DNA from 2 places in the Streptomyces sp. NPDC030296 genome. Region 1 is predicted to be linked to the other one. Evidence: riboswitches for the same ligand, from Rfam matches in the RefSeq annotation. Region 1 holds a riboswitch; the other holds the start of a gene.
The links. Region 1 has a riboswitch for cyclic di-AMP ahead of ACZ4Z3_RS18795 (M23 family metallopeptidase). Riboswitches for the same ligand answer to the same signal wherever they lie in the genome.

Region 1 (5,507 bases):
GGCCGGCGCCCCGTCCCTGGCCTGGATGGACGTCAAGACCTCCGGCGACGTCGAGGTGCCCGTCATCGAGGCCGCCGTCGACGAGGAGCTCGCCCGGTTCGCCGCGGAGGGCCCCACGGCCGAGGAGATGGAGCGCGCCCACGCCCAGTTGGAGCGCGAGTGGCTGGACCGGCTCGGCACGGTCGCGGGCCGCGCCGACGAACTGTGCCGCTTCGCGGTCCTGTTCGGTGACCCCAAGCTCGCCCTCACCGCCGTCGACCGGGTACTCGACGTGACCGCCGAGGAGGTCCAGGAGGTCGCCAAGGCCCGCCTGCGGCCCGACAACCGCGCGGTGCTCGTCTACGAACCCGTCGACGACGCCGACGACGAGGCCGAGAGCGCGGCGACGGACGCCGACGCGACCACCGACGAGAACGAGGAGTCGGCGAAGTGACCGAGCTCGCGACCATGGACTTCCACCCGCAGCCCCAGGCCGGCGAGGCCAGGCCCTGGGCGTTCCCGGCGCCCGAGCGCGGCACCCTGGACAACGGCCTGACGGTGCTCCGCTGTCACCGCCCCGGCCAGCAGGTCGTCGCCGTCGAGGTTCTCCTCGACGCCCCCCTCGACGCCGAGCCCGCCGGACTCGACGGCGTCGCCACGATCATGACGAGGGCCTTCTCCGAGGGCACCGACAAGCACTCCGCCGAGGAGTTCGCCGCCGAGCTGGAGCGCTGCGGCGCCACCCTCGACTCGCACGCCGACCACCCCGGCGTCCGCCTCTCCCTCGAAGTGCCCGTGTCGCGGCTGGGCAAGGCGCTCGGTCTGCTCGCCGACGCCCTGCGGGCCCCCGCGTTCGCGGACAGTGAGATCGAGCGGCTCGTGGCCAACCGGCTCGACGAGATCCCGCACGAGACCGCGAACCCGGGCCGCCGGGCCGCGAAGGAGCTCTCCAAGCAGCTGTTCCCGGCGGACTCCCGCATGTCCCGCCCCCGCCAGGGCACCGAGGAGACCGTGGCGAGCATCGACTCCGCCGCCGTACGCGCCTTCTACGAGCGGCACGTCCGCCCGGCGACGGCCACCGCCGTGATCGTCGGCGACCTCACCGGCGTCGACCTCGACGCGGTGCTCGGCGACACCCTGGGCGCCTGGACGGGCTCCCCGGCCAAGCCCCGCACCATGCCGGCGGTGAGCGCCGACGACACCGGGCGCGTGGTCATCGTGGACCGTCCCGGCGCCGTCCAGACGCAGCTGCTCATCGGCCGCGTGGGCGTCGACCGGCACGACCGGGTGTGGCCGGCCCAGGTGCTCGGCACCTACTGCCTCGGCGGCACCCTCACCTCCCGCCTGGACCGCGTCCTGCGCGAGGAGAAGGGCTACACCTACGGCGTGCGCGCGTTCGGCCAGGTGCTGCGCTCCGCGCCCGACGGCTCCGGTGTCTCGATGCTCGCCATCAGCGGTTCCGTGGACACACCGAACACCGGTCCGGCGCTCGACGACCTGTGGACGGTGCTGCGCACCCTCGCCGCCGAGGGCCTGACCGACGCCGAGCGGGACGTCGCCGTGCAGAACCTCGTCGGGGTCGCCCCTCTCAAGTTCGAGACGGCAGCCGCCGTGGCGAGCACCCTGGCCGACCAGGTCGAGCAACACCTGCCGGACGACTACCAGTCGACGCTGTACCGACAGCTCGCCGCCACCGGCACCGTGGAGGCCACCGCGGCCGTCGTGAGCGCCTTCCCGGTGGACCGTCTGGTGACCGTCCTCGTCGGTGACGCCGCGCAGATCGAGGAGCCGGTCAGGGCCCTCGGGATCGGCGAAGTCACCGTCGTACCCGCCGAGTAGAAGCCGAGGGCAACCGGCTCGCGGGCGGGCAGGCCGACGAGGGGCCCCGGTGACGGAAGTGTCACCGGGGCCCCTGTTTGCCCGTATTGCTCGCATTGATGGGGGAGGTTGCACGTCTGACCTGTGGCGTATGCCTCAAAACCCGTGATGCGTTTGTTATTTCGGAGGCGGCCCGCTTAGCGTCGGTCCGGCTGTTCGCCAGCAGTTCGCCGCACCCGCGGCACCGGACAGTCATCGCCGAGTCCCCCACGGCGCGAGCCAGGGGAGCCGGGGACCCACCGCAGTCCCTGGGGTGAATCGGGTGCCCTTCGCGAGCTTCGCGAAACGAGGGGTGTCCGTAGGAGACCTTCCTGCTCCGAACCCGTCAGCTAACCCGGTAGGCGAGAGGGAAGGAAAGGATCAGCCACTCCATGGCGTTCACCCGCGCTCCCGGGAAGCACCGCCGTCCCGGCCGCGTGAAGCGCACGACCACGAGGACCGTGGGCGTCGCCGCTCTCACCACCACCGGTGTCGTCGGCACCGTCGCCGTCCCGGCGCTCGCAGCGGAGCCCGCCCCCGAGCAGACGGGGCTGAACCAGATCATCGTCCTCGGTGACACGGTCGCCGAGCAGGTCGACGCCCAGGCGGCCGCTCAGCAGCAGGCCGCCGAGGTGGCCGCCGTCAAGCAGAAGGCGCAGGAGGAGGCCCGCAAGGCCGCCGCCGAGAAGGCGAAGCAGGAGCGCGCCGCCGCCGAGGAGCGCGAGGAGATCAAGGCACGTGCCGCCCGCGCCGCCGAGCGCGAGCGCCTGAACGCGTACGTCTCTCCCATCACCGGCTCCTACATCTCCACCGGCTACAAGTCGGGCGGCGCCGTCTGGTCCTCCGGCAGCCACACCGGTGTCGACTTCCACGCCGCCTCCGGCACGCCCGTCCACGCCGTGGGCGCCGGCACCGTCGTCGAGGCCGGCTGGGGCGGCGCGTACGGCAACAACGTCGTGATCAAGATGAACGACGGCACGTTCACCCAGTACGGCCACCTGTCGTCCATCAGCGTCTCCGTCGGCCAGACGGTCACCCCCGGCCAGCAGATCGGCCTCTCCGGGGCGACCGGCAACGTCACCGGCCCGCACCTGCACTTCGAGGCCCGCACGACGGCCGAGTACGGCTCGGACATCGACCCTGTCGCGTACCTGCGCTCGCACGGCGTGAACGTCTGACGAAAGCCTCACCGCTTCAGGAGGCCCCGGCTCACCGAGCCGGGGCTTTCCTTGTTGCGGCGTACCCGCTGTCCAAAAAATATCCATGGATTCCGGCCCGCCATCGGAAATTCCGGCCCGCTGCAATAGAGTCAGCTGAACACACGTCAATCAATGACGTTTCACGGGGATTAAGGCGGAGGTCGGTCATGCGTATTCCGGCGCACTCGGTATGCACGGCGATCCGTGATGACATCGTCGCGGGTGTCTACGAGCGCGGCAGCCGCCTCACCGAGGAACTGCTCGCCCGCCGCTACGGCGTGAGCCGCGTCCCCGTGCGCGAGGCACTGCGCACGCTGGAGGCCGAGGGCTTCGTGGTGACCCGCAGGCACGCGGGCGCGTGCGTCGCCGAGCCGACCGAGCAGGAGGCATCCGACCTGCTGGAGATGCGCATGCTGCTCGAGCCCCTCGGCGCCGCCCGCGCCGCCCAGCGCCGCACGGAGGCGCACCTGAAGGTCCTGCGCGGCCTGGTCAGGCTGGGCCAGGAGCGGGCCAGGCGGGGCAACAGCGAGGATCTGCGCTCCCTGGGCGGCTGGTTCCACGAGACGCTCGCCCAGGCCTCCGGGAGCCCTGCCCTGACCTCGACGCTCGCCCAGCTACGGCACAAGATCGCCTGGATGTACGCGGTCGAGGCGCCGGCCAACCCCGTGGAGTCCTGGGCCGAGCACGGCGGCATCGTGGACGCCGTGGCCCGCGGTGACAGCGAGCGCGCGCGGACGATCACCGCTCTGCACACCGAGCGGGCCACCTCGGCGCACCGGCTGCGCTTTCCCGGCCGGCCCGCGACGCCGGAGCGTCCCGACCGACCGGACCGTGTGAGGACTTCGCAACACCCCGTAAACACGCCGAGTCTGCGGCATTAACACGAGGGCCGTATACAAAGAAGGTATGAATTCGAGGGGCGTAATTTCTGCTGCCCGCGGACGGATTTAACGACGTCGCGGACAGATTTATCCGACCCCTCTGCCCAGGGAAATGCGAAGGGCTCGCCCGATAAATCGGACGAGCCCTTCAGTGCTGCCGCGAGTGGCCTTCCGGCCGCTGCCGCGTGGGTCAGACCGTCTCGGGGAGCTCCTCGAGGCCCTCGGCGACGAGCTTCGCCAGACGGTCGAGCGCGGCGTCCGCGCCCTCGGCGTCGGAGGCGAGGACGACCTCCTCGCCGCCCTGGGCGCCCAGGCCCAGGACCGCCAGCATGGAACCGGCGTTGACGGGGTTGCCGTCGGCCTTGGCGATCGTCACGGGGATACCGGAGGCCGTGGCGGCCCGGACGAAGATGGAAGCGGGGCGGGCGTGGAGGCCCTCGGCCCAGCCGACGTTGACGCGGCGCTCAGCCATGTGATGCTGCCCTTCAGGTGTGTCTCGGGTACCTCGAAGAGGTCTAGACCGGGTTGTCTAGACCAGTTTCCCATATCGTGAAGCGTCACCGGAACGGGCCCACGGCCTGACCGCGCACCGGCTGTCGTGATTCCCCAGACTGCCCCGCGCCGTCGTCGGACGCGAGCCGTACTCTGGGGCCCATGCAGACCTCGTCGGACCGGCACGAGTACCCCGCCCACTGGGAGGCCGACGTGGTGCTGCGCGACGGCGGCACCGCACGCGTCCGGCCCATCACCGTTGATGACGCCGAGCGTCTGGTCAGCTTCTACGAGCAGGTCTCCGACGAGTCGAAGTACTACCGCTTCTTCGCGCCGTACCCTCGCCTGTCCGCCAAGGACGTCCACCGCTTCACGCACCACGACTTCGTGGATCGGGTGGGTCTCGCCGCCACCGTCGGCGGCGAGTTCATCGCCACCGTACGCTATGACCGGATCGGCCCCGACGGAATGCCCGCCTCGGCCCCCGCCGACGAGGCCGAGGTCGCCTTCCTCGTCCAGGACGCCCACCAGGGCCGCGGCGTCGCCTCCGCCCTCCTCGAACACATCGCCGCCGTCGCCCGCGAGCGCGGCATCCGGCGCTTCGCCGCCGAGGTGCTGCCCGCCAACACCAAGATGATCAAGGTGTTCACCGACGCCGGGTACCAGCAGAAGCGCAGCTTCGAGGACGGCGTCGTACGCCTGGAGTTCGGCCTGGAGCCCACCGACCGCTCCCTCGCCGTGCAGCGCGCCCGGGAGCAGCGGGCCGAGGCCAGATCGGTGCAGCGGCTCCTCGCCCCCGGCTCGGTCGCCGTCATCGGCGCCGGGCGCACACCGGGCGGAGTGGGCCGCAGCGTGCTCGCCAACCTCCGGAACGCCGGCTTCGCGGGCCGGCTCCACGCGGTGAACAGGGCCGTCCGGGAGAAGGAGCTGGACGGCGTTCCGGCCTACCCCTCCGTCCGTGACATCGAGGGCCCCGTCGACCTCGCCGTCGTGGCCGTCCCCGCCGCGCAGGTCCCCGAGGTCGTCGCCGAGTGCGGTGAACACGGTGTGCAGGGCCTCGTGGTGGTCTCCGCCGGGTACGCCGAGAGCGGTCCCGAGG
Region 2 (5,507 bases), on a different contig from region 1:
TCCCGGCGGGCGATGTAGTCCTCGTGCGCGGCCCGGTACGCGGCGGCGAGTTCGGGGTCGGTCGCCAGGCGCTCCGTCATCTCCTTCATCACGCCGTTCGCCTCCAGCGTGCCGATCGCGGAGGCGGCCCGCGGACACGTCAGGTAGTACGTCGTCGGGAACGGCGTCCCGTCCGGCAGGCGCGGCGCCGTCTCGACGACGTCCGGCTGCCCGCACGGGCACCGGTGCGCGATCGCGCGCAGTCCGCGCGGCGGGCGCCCGAGCTGCTGCTGGAAGGCCTCGACATCCGCGTCGGTGGGCTCGGTGCGCGGGGTGGAGGGCGGGGGCGTGTCCATACCTGTACGTAAGTCCTCTGGAGCTCTGGTCGGTTACTGGGCGGCGGCGTCGGCCTTGTCGACCCCGTCCCAGACGTTGGTGTACCAGGGGAGGTGGGCCGCCCCCTGCGTCGTGCGGGACTGCTTCGCCGCGTCCGGGTCGATCATGGTGTAGCCGGTCTCGCCCGGCATGACGTAGTGCAGCCGCTCCCGGATGCGCTGCTCGGCGTACGCGTCGTCCTGCCAGCGTGCCTTGAGGTCGCGCAGCTCCTCGACGCGCTCGCGCGCCTCCTGGCGCTGGCGCCGCATGTCGGCGATCTCGGCGCGCTGGGAGACGTACTGCCTTATGGGGTAGGCGAGGGCCACGATCATCGAGCAGAGGACGAGGGCGAGCAGCGCGGCCCGGCCGGTGAGCCGGGAGCGGCGCGCCTGGCGCCGGGTCTGGGAGCGGTAGACCCGGGCGGCCGTCTGCTCACCGAGCAGCTTCAGCCGGGTCGCGGTGGAGAAACGGTCCCGGTCCTTCACGGGCATGTCCCACTTCCCCTTCCTACGGGCCCAACGTGCGTACGTCCCCGCACACGGTACGGGACCGGGTACGGGGACGTACGTGCGACGCTTCCTACTGCCGCCCTACGGGGTCAGCCCTTGCTGTGCCCGTGGCGAGCAGGTCAGCCCTTGAAGCGCGGGAAGGCGCTGCGGCCGGCGTACACCGCGGCGTCGTCGAGGATCTCCTCGATGCGCAGCAGCTGGTTGTACTTGGCGACGCGGTCCGAGCGGGCCGGGGCGCCGGTCTTGATCTGGCCGCAGTTCACGGCGACGGCGAGGTCGGCGATGGTGACGTCCTCGGTCTCGCCGGAGCGGTGGGACATCATGCACTTGAAGCCGTTGCGCTGGGCCAGCTCGACGGCGTCCAGGGTCTCGGTGAGCGAGCCGATCTGGTTGACCTTGACGAGCAGCGCGTTGGCCGCGCCCTCCTCGATGCCGCGGGCGAGGCGCTCGGGGTTGGTGACGAACAGGTCGTCGCCGACGAGCTGCACCTTGTCGCCGAGGCGCTCGGTGATGGTCTTCCAGCCGTCCCAGTCGTCCTCGAACAGCGGGTCCTCGATGGAGACGAGCGGGTACGCGTCGACGAGCTCCGCGTAGTAGTCCGTCATCTCGGCGGCGGTGCGCTCCTTGCCCTCGAAGACGTAGACGCCGTCCTTGTAGAACTCGGAGGCGGCGACGTCGAGCGCCAGGGCGATCTGCTCGCCGGGGGTGTAGCCGGCCTCGTTGACGGCCTCGAGGATGAGGTCGAGGGCGGCGCGGTTGGAGTCCAGGTTCGGGGCGAAGCCGCCCTCGTCGCCGAGGCCGGTGTTCAGGCCCTTGCGCTTCAGGACCTTCTTGAGGGTGTGGTAGACCTCGGCGCCCCAGCGCAGCGCCTCGGAGAAGGACTCCGCGCCGATCGGGGCGATCATGAACTCCTGGATGTCCACGTTGGTGTCGGCGTGCGAGCCGCCGTTCAGGATGTTCATCATCGGAACGGGCAGCAGGTGCGCGTTCGGGCCGCCCAGGTAGCGGAAGAGCGGGAGGTCGCTGGCCTCGGAGGCGGCGTGGGCGACGGCGAGGGAGACGCCGAGGATGGCGTTGGCGCCGAGGGAGCCCTTGTTGTCGGTGGCGTCCAGGTCGAACATGGCCTGGTCGATCAGGCGCTGCTCGGTGGCGTCGTAGCCGACCAGCTCCGGGCCGATCTGCTCGATCACGGCGAGGACGGCCTTCTCGACGCCCTTGCCGAGGTAGCGGTTCGGGTCGCCGTCACGGAGCTCGATGGCCTCGAAGGCGCCCGTGGAGGCGCCGGACGGGACGGCGGCACGACCGGTGCTGCCGTCGTCGAGGCCGACCTCGACCTCGACCGTGGGGTTGCCTCGGGAGTCCAGGATTTCCCGGGCTACGACGACGTCGATGGACGGCACGAGCATCTCCTTCTTGGGATGTGACGCGTTGGTGCGGGGCCACGGGGGCCGTGCGACTAGAGCCTAACCGCCCCGGGGCCGTCGGCAGCCGACCGACCGTCCCGTGGACAGACAGACCGTACCCATTGTTCCAGCTCGGAACAAAGGGGGGTGGGCAGGAAAGTGAACAGAAGGGGGAGCGCGACGGCCCCGGACACAGAAAAACCCCGCCCCGGTGCGTACGGGGGAATGCGCACCGGGGCGGGGAGCCCGTGGGGACGGGGGACGGCCCTCACGAGGTCTTCACTCAGGAGGACACGGCTGTGAGCGGACCCCGGTTCAGCCGGGGAGCGGCCTTTTTTTCGGCCCGGCCGAACCGCGGTCCCGGCCAGGCCGCGGCGGACCCCAGGGGCCCGGCCGCGGCGACCGTCCGGAACCGGCCGTCAGCTCAGGTGGAGCTGCTGGCCGGGGTAGATGAAGTCGGCGTCGTCGATGATGTCCTTGTTCAGCTCGAAGAGCTTCTCCCAGCCACCCTTGACGTTCTTCTTCGCGGCGATGCTGCTGAGGGTGTCGCCCTTGACGACCTTGTACTCGCCGTCGCCCTTCTTGACCTTCTTGCCGGTCGGGGTCTCGACGGTGGCGCGCTCGGAGGAACGCGAGGCGCGGGTCTCCTGGGTGCTCTTCTGCGAGGAGGAAGAGGACGAGGAGGGGCTCGAGCCGGAGTTGCCGGAGGAGGCGGCGGCACCGTCGTACGAGGCGCCGGACAGGCCCTTGCCGCAGACCGGCCAGGCACCCTTGCCCTGGCCCGCGAGGACCTTCTCGGCGATGGCGATCTGCTGGGCCTTGCTGGCCTGGTCGGCGGTGGAGGCGTACTGCGTACCGCCGTAAGCGGCCCAGGTGGAGGCCGAGAACTGCAGACCGCCGTAGTAGCCGTTGCCGGTGTTGATGGTCCAGTCGCCGCCGGACTCGCACTGGGCGACGGCGTCCCACTCGGACGCGGTGGCGGCGGAGGCGCTGCCGGCCGCCATGAGCGGGGCGGCTATCGCGGCGGCGCCGGTGACACCGGCGACGGCGATGGCGCGGGCGGTCTTGGACGGACGGCGGTGCTTGCCCTTGCTGGAAAACAGCATGGAGTGATCCCCTCACCGACGCCTACGAGGTGAGCTGTCGGGTTCGGGCCGGTTGAGTTGCCCGGCCGCACCCGCTCGCCTTTCGGCTCACGTGATGCGGCTTCACCCCGAGCCGGTGCCGGCGGTGTGACCCCAAGGGCCTCAACCGCCGGACCCGGCACAAACCTTGGGTCCCCCGCTCCTGCCTACGGCGCTTGACGCGACGACTGTTCCGAGCGGCCGTCGGCAGGATTCGGCGTGACGACCGCAGGGGCCCGCTGTGGCGAGCGGTCACGACCGTAAACACGTGATTCGCCGAATTTCAAAGACGATCAGGGGGTCTGTGATTCATCTCCCACCGAGATCAAAACGGGCATTAAGGGGCGAACCGTGACCCGAACTGCCGCTACTTTTCGCCCGTTTCGGCACCGACTTCCAGGGTCTGACCGGGAAGGATGAGGTCCGGGTCGGTCCCGACCGTGCCCTCGTTCTCGGCGTACAGCTCCCGCCACCCGCCGGTCAGCTCAAGGGAGTCGGCGATGGCCGTCAGACTGTCCCCGGGGCGGACGGTGTACGAGCCGTCGACAGCCTCGCGGGACGCGTCGCCGCCACGGGAGGCATGACGGCCGGTGGAGGCGTCGCCACGGGAGTCGGCCACGTCCGTGTGGACGCCCTCCTCGGCGCTGGCGCCACGGTGGCGACCGGTGCCGGCGTCGGCATCGCCGCTGGTGGAAGGGGTGTCGCCCGGCGTGGAGTTGTCCGAGTCGCCATTCTTGGCGTCGACCTCGGCCGAGCTGCCGGATTCCTGCGAACCGCCGACGCGGCCGGAGCCCGAGGACTCAGCGGACTCGGAGGAGTCGCCCGCGTCCGCGTCGGCCTTGGCGGAGTCCCCGGAGGCACGAGAGGACGAATCCGACGAACCGGACAAGTCAGATGACTCCGAGGAATCAGACGAGTCGCTGGACTTGGTGGAGATGCCCGACGAGTTGGACGAACCGGACGAATCACCAGAGCTGGACGAATCGCCCGCCACCCCGGTGTTCACGTCGGCCGAGGCGGAGTCGCCGTCGAGGTTGTGGAGGAGTCCGCAGGTCGACCAGGCGCCCACACCCTGGTCGTCGAGGATCCTCTCGGCGACCGCGATTTGCTGCGAACGGCTGGCCTGGTCGGGGCTGGTCGCGTAGTCGAGGCCGCCGTGGTTCTCCCAGTCGGCCTGGGAGATCTGGAGGCCGCCGTAGCGTCCGTTCCCGGTGTCCGCGCTCCAGGAGCCGCCGCTCTCGCACTCCGCCACCTGGTCCCAGGTGGTTCCACTGGCCGCACTCGCGCCGGTGGCGCCGAGGAGCGGGATGGCGATGGCGGAGCCGGTCACTCCCGCCGCGACGAGGAGTGCCGGAGCCTGACGGGGGCGACGGTGACGACCGTTCCCGGAGAGCATGCGGTTGCCTTTCACGCGACAGCAGAGATCTGTGCGAGGGATGTGACGACCCTTCGCACTGACGTGTGAACGTAGCCGTAGACGATCAGTTGTCACAAGTTAATGCAGCGGAGATCACGTGAAGATCACGAACTTGAGGGTGCGTCACCTTCGGCCGCTGATCCTGATAAGGGCACAGGCCGTTCATCAGCCCTGACGCGGTGTGAACTCGACGGGAAGGGTGCGCAGTCCGCGCATGATGAGCCCGCCGCGCCAGCGCAGGTCCGCCGGGTCGGCGGCGAGCCGCAGGTCGGGCAGGCGGGTGAGGAGCGTCGCCAGCGCGGTCTGCCCCTCCAGGCGGGCGAGGGGCGCGCCCAGGCAGTAGTGGATGCCGTGGCCGTAGCCGAGGTGCTGGTTGTCGCGGCGGGACAGGTCGAGGGTGTCGGGGTCGGCGAAACGGGCGGGGTCGCGGTCGGCCGCCGCGAGGACCACCAGCACCGGGTCGCCGGGGGCGATGTCCTGCCCGCCGACGGTGAGCGGCCGCGTGGCGAACCGCCAGGTGGCCAGCTCCACCGGCCCGTCGTAGCGGAGGAGTTCCTCGACACCGGTCTCCAGCAGGGCGGTCTCGCCCGCGGCGAGGGAGGTCTGGAGGCGGGCGCGCTGCTCGGGGTGGGTGAGGAGGGCGTAGGTGCCGTTGCCGATGAGGTTGACGGTGGTCTCGAAACCGGCGAACAGAAGGATG

Region 2: another riboswitch for cyclic di-AMP. It lies ahead of ACZ4Z3_RS29855 (transglycosylase family protein); the one in region 1 lies ahead of ACZ4Z3_RS18795 (M23 family metallopeptidase).

What each region holds. Positions count from the first base shown of each region.
Region 1 is NZ_JBVICQ010000006.1:133,035-138,541, forward strand. Features, by position in the region: gene ACZ4Z3_RS18785 (M16 family metallopeptidase) at 1-433, shown strand, start outside; gene ACZ4Z3_RS18790 (M16 family metallopeptidase) at 430-1,818, shown strand; cyclic di-AMP (ydaO/yuaA leader) riboswitch at 2,044-2,216, shown strand; gene ACZ4Z3_RS18795 (M23 family metallopeptidase) at 2,229-3,014, shown strand; gene ACZ4Z3_RS18800 (GntR family transcriptional regulator) at 3,203-3,916, shown strand; gene ACZ4Z3_RS18805 (HPr family phosphocarrier protein) at 4,107-4,388, opposite strand; gene ACZ4Z3_RS18810 (bifunctional acetate--CoA ligase family protein/GNAT family N-acetyltransferase) at 4,571-5,507, shown strand, end outside.
Region 2 is NZ_JBVICQ010000011.1:162,033-167,539, reverse strand. Features, by position in the region: gene ACZ4Z3_RS29870 (DUF501 domain-containing protein) at 1-335, opposite strand, end outside; gene ACZ4Z3_RS29865 (FtsB family cell division protein) at 369-845, opposite strand; gene eno (phosphopyruvate hydratase) at 983-2,263, opposite strand; gene ACZ4Z3_RS29855 (transglycosylase family protein) at 2,686-3,372, opposite strand; cyclic di-AMP (ydaO/yuaA leader) riboswitch at 3,377-3,575, opposite strand; gene ACZ4Z3_RS29850 (transglycosylase family protein) at 3,758-4,786, opposite strand; gene ACZ4Z3_RS29845 (cytochrome P450 family protein) at 4,973-5,507, opposite strand, start outside.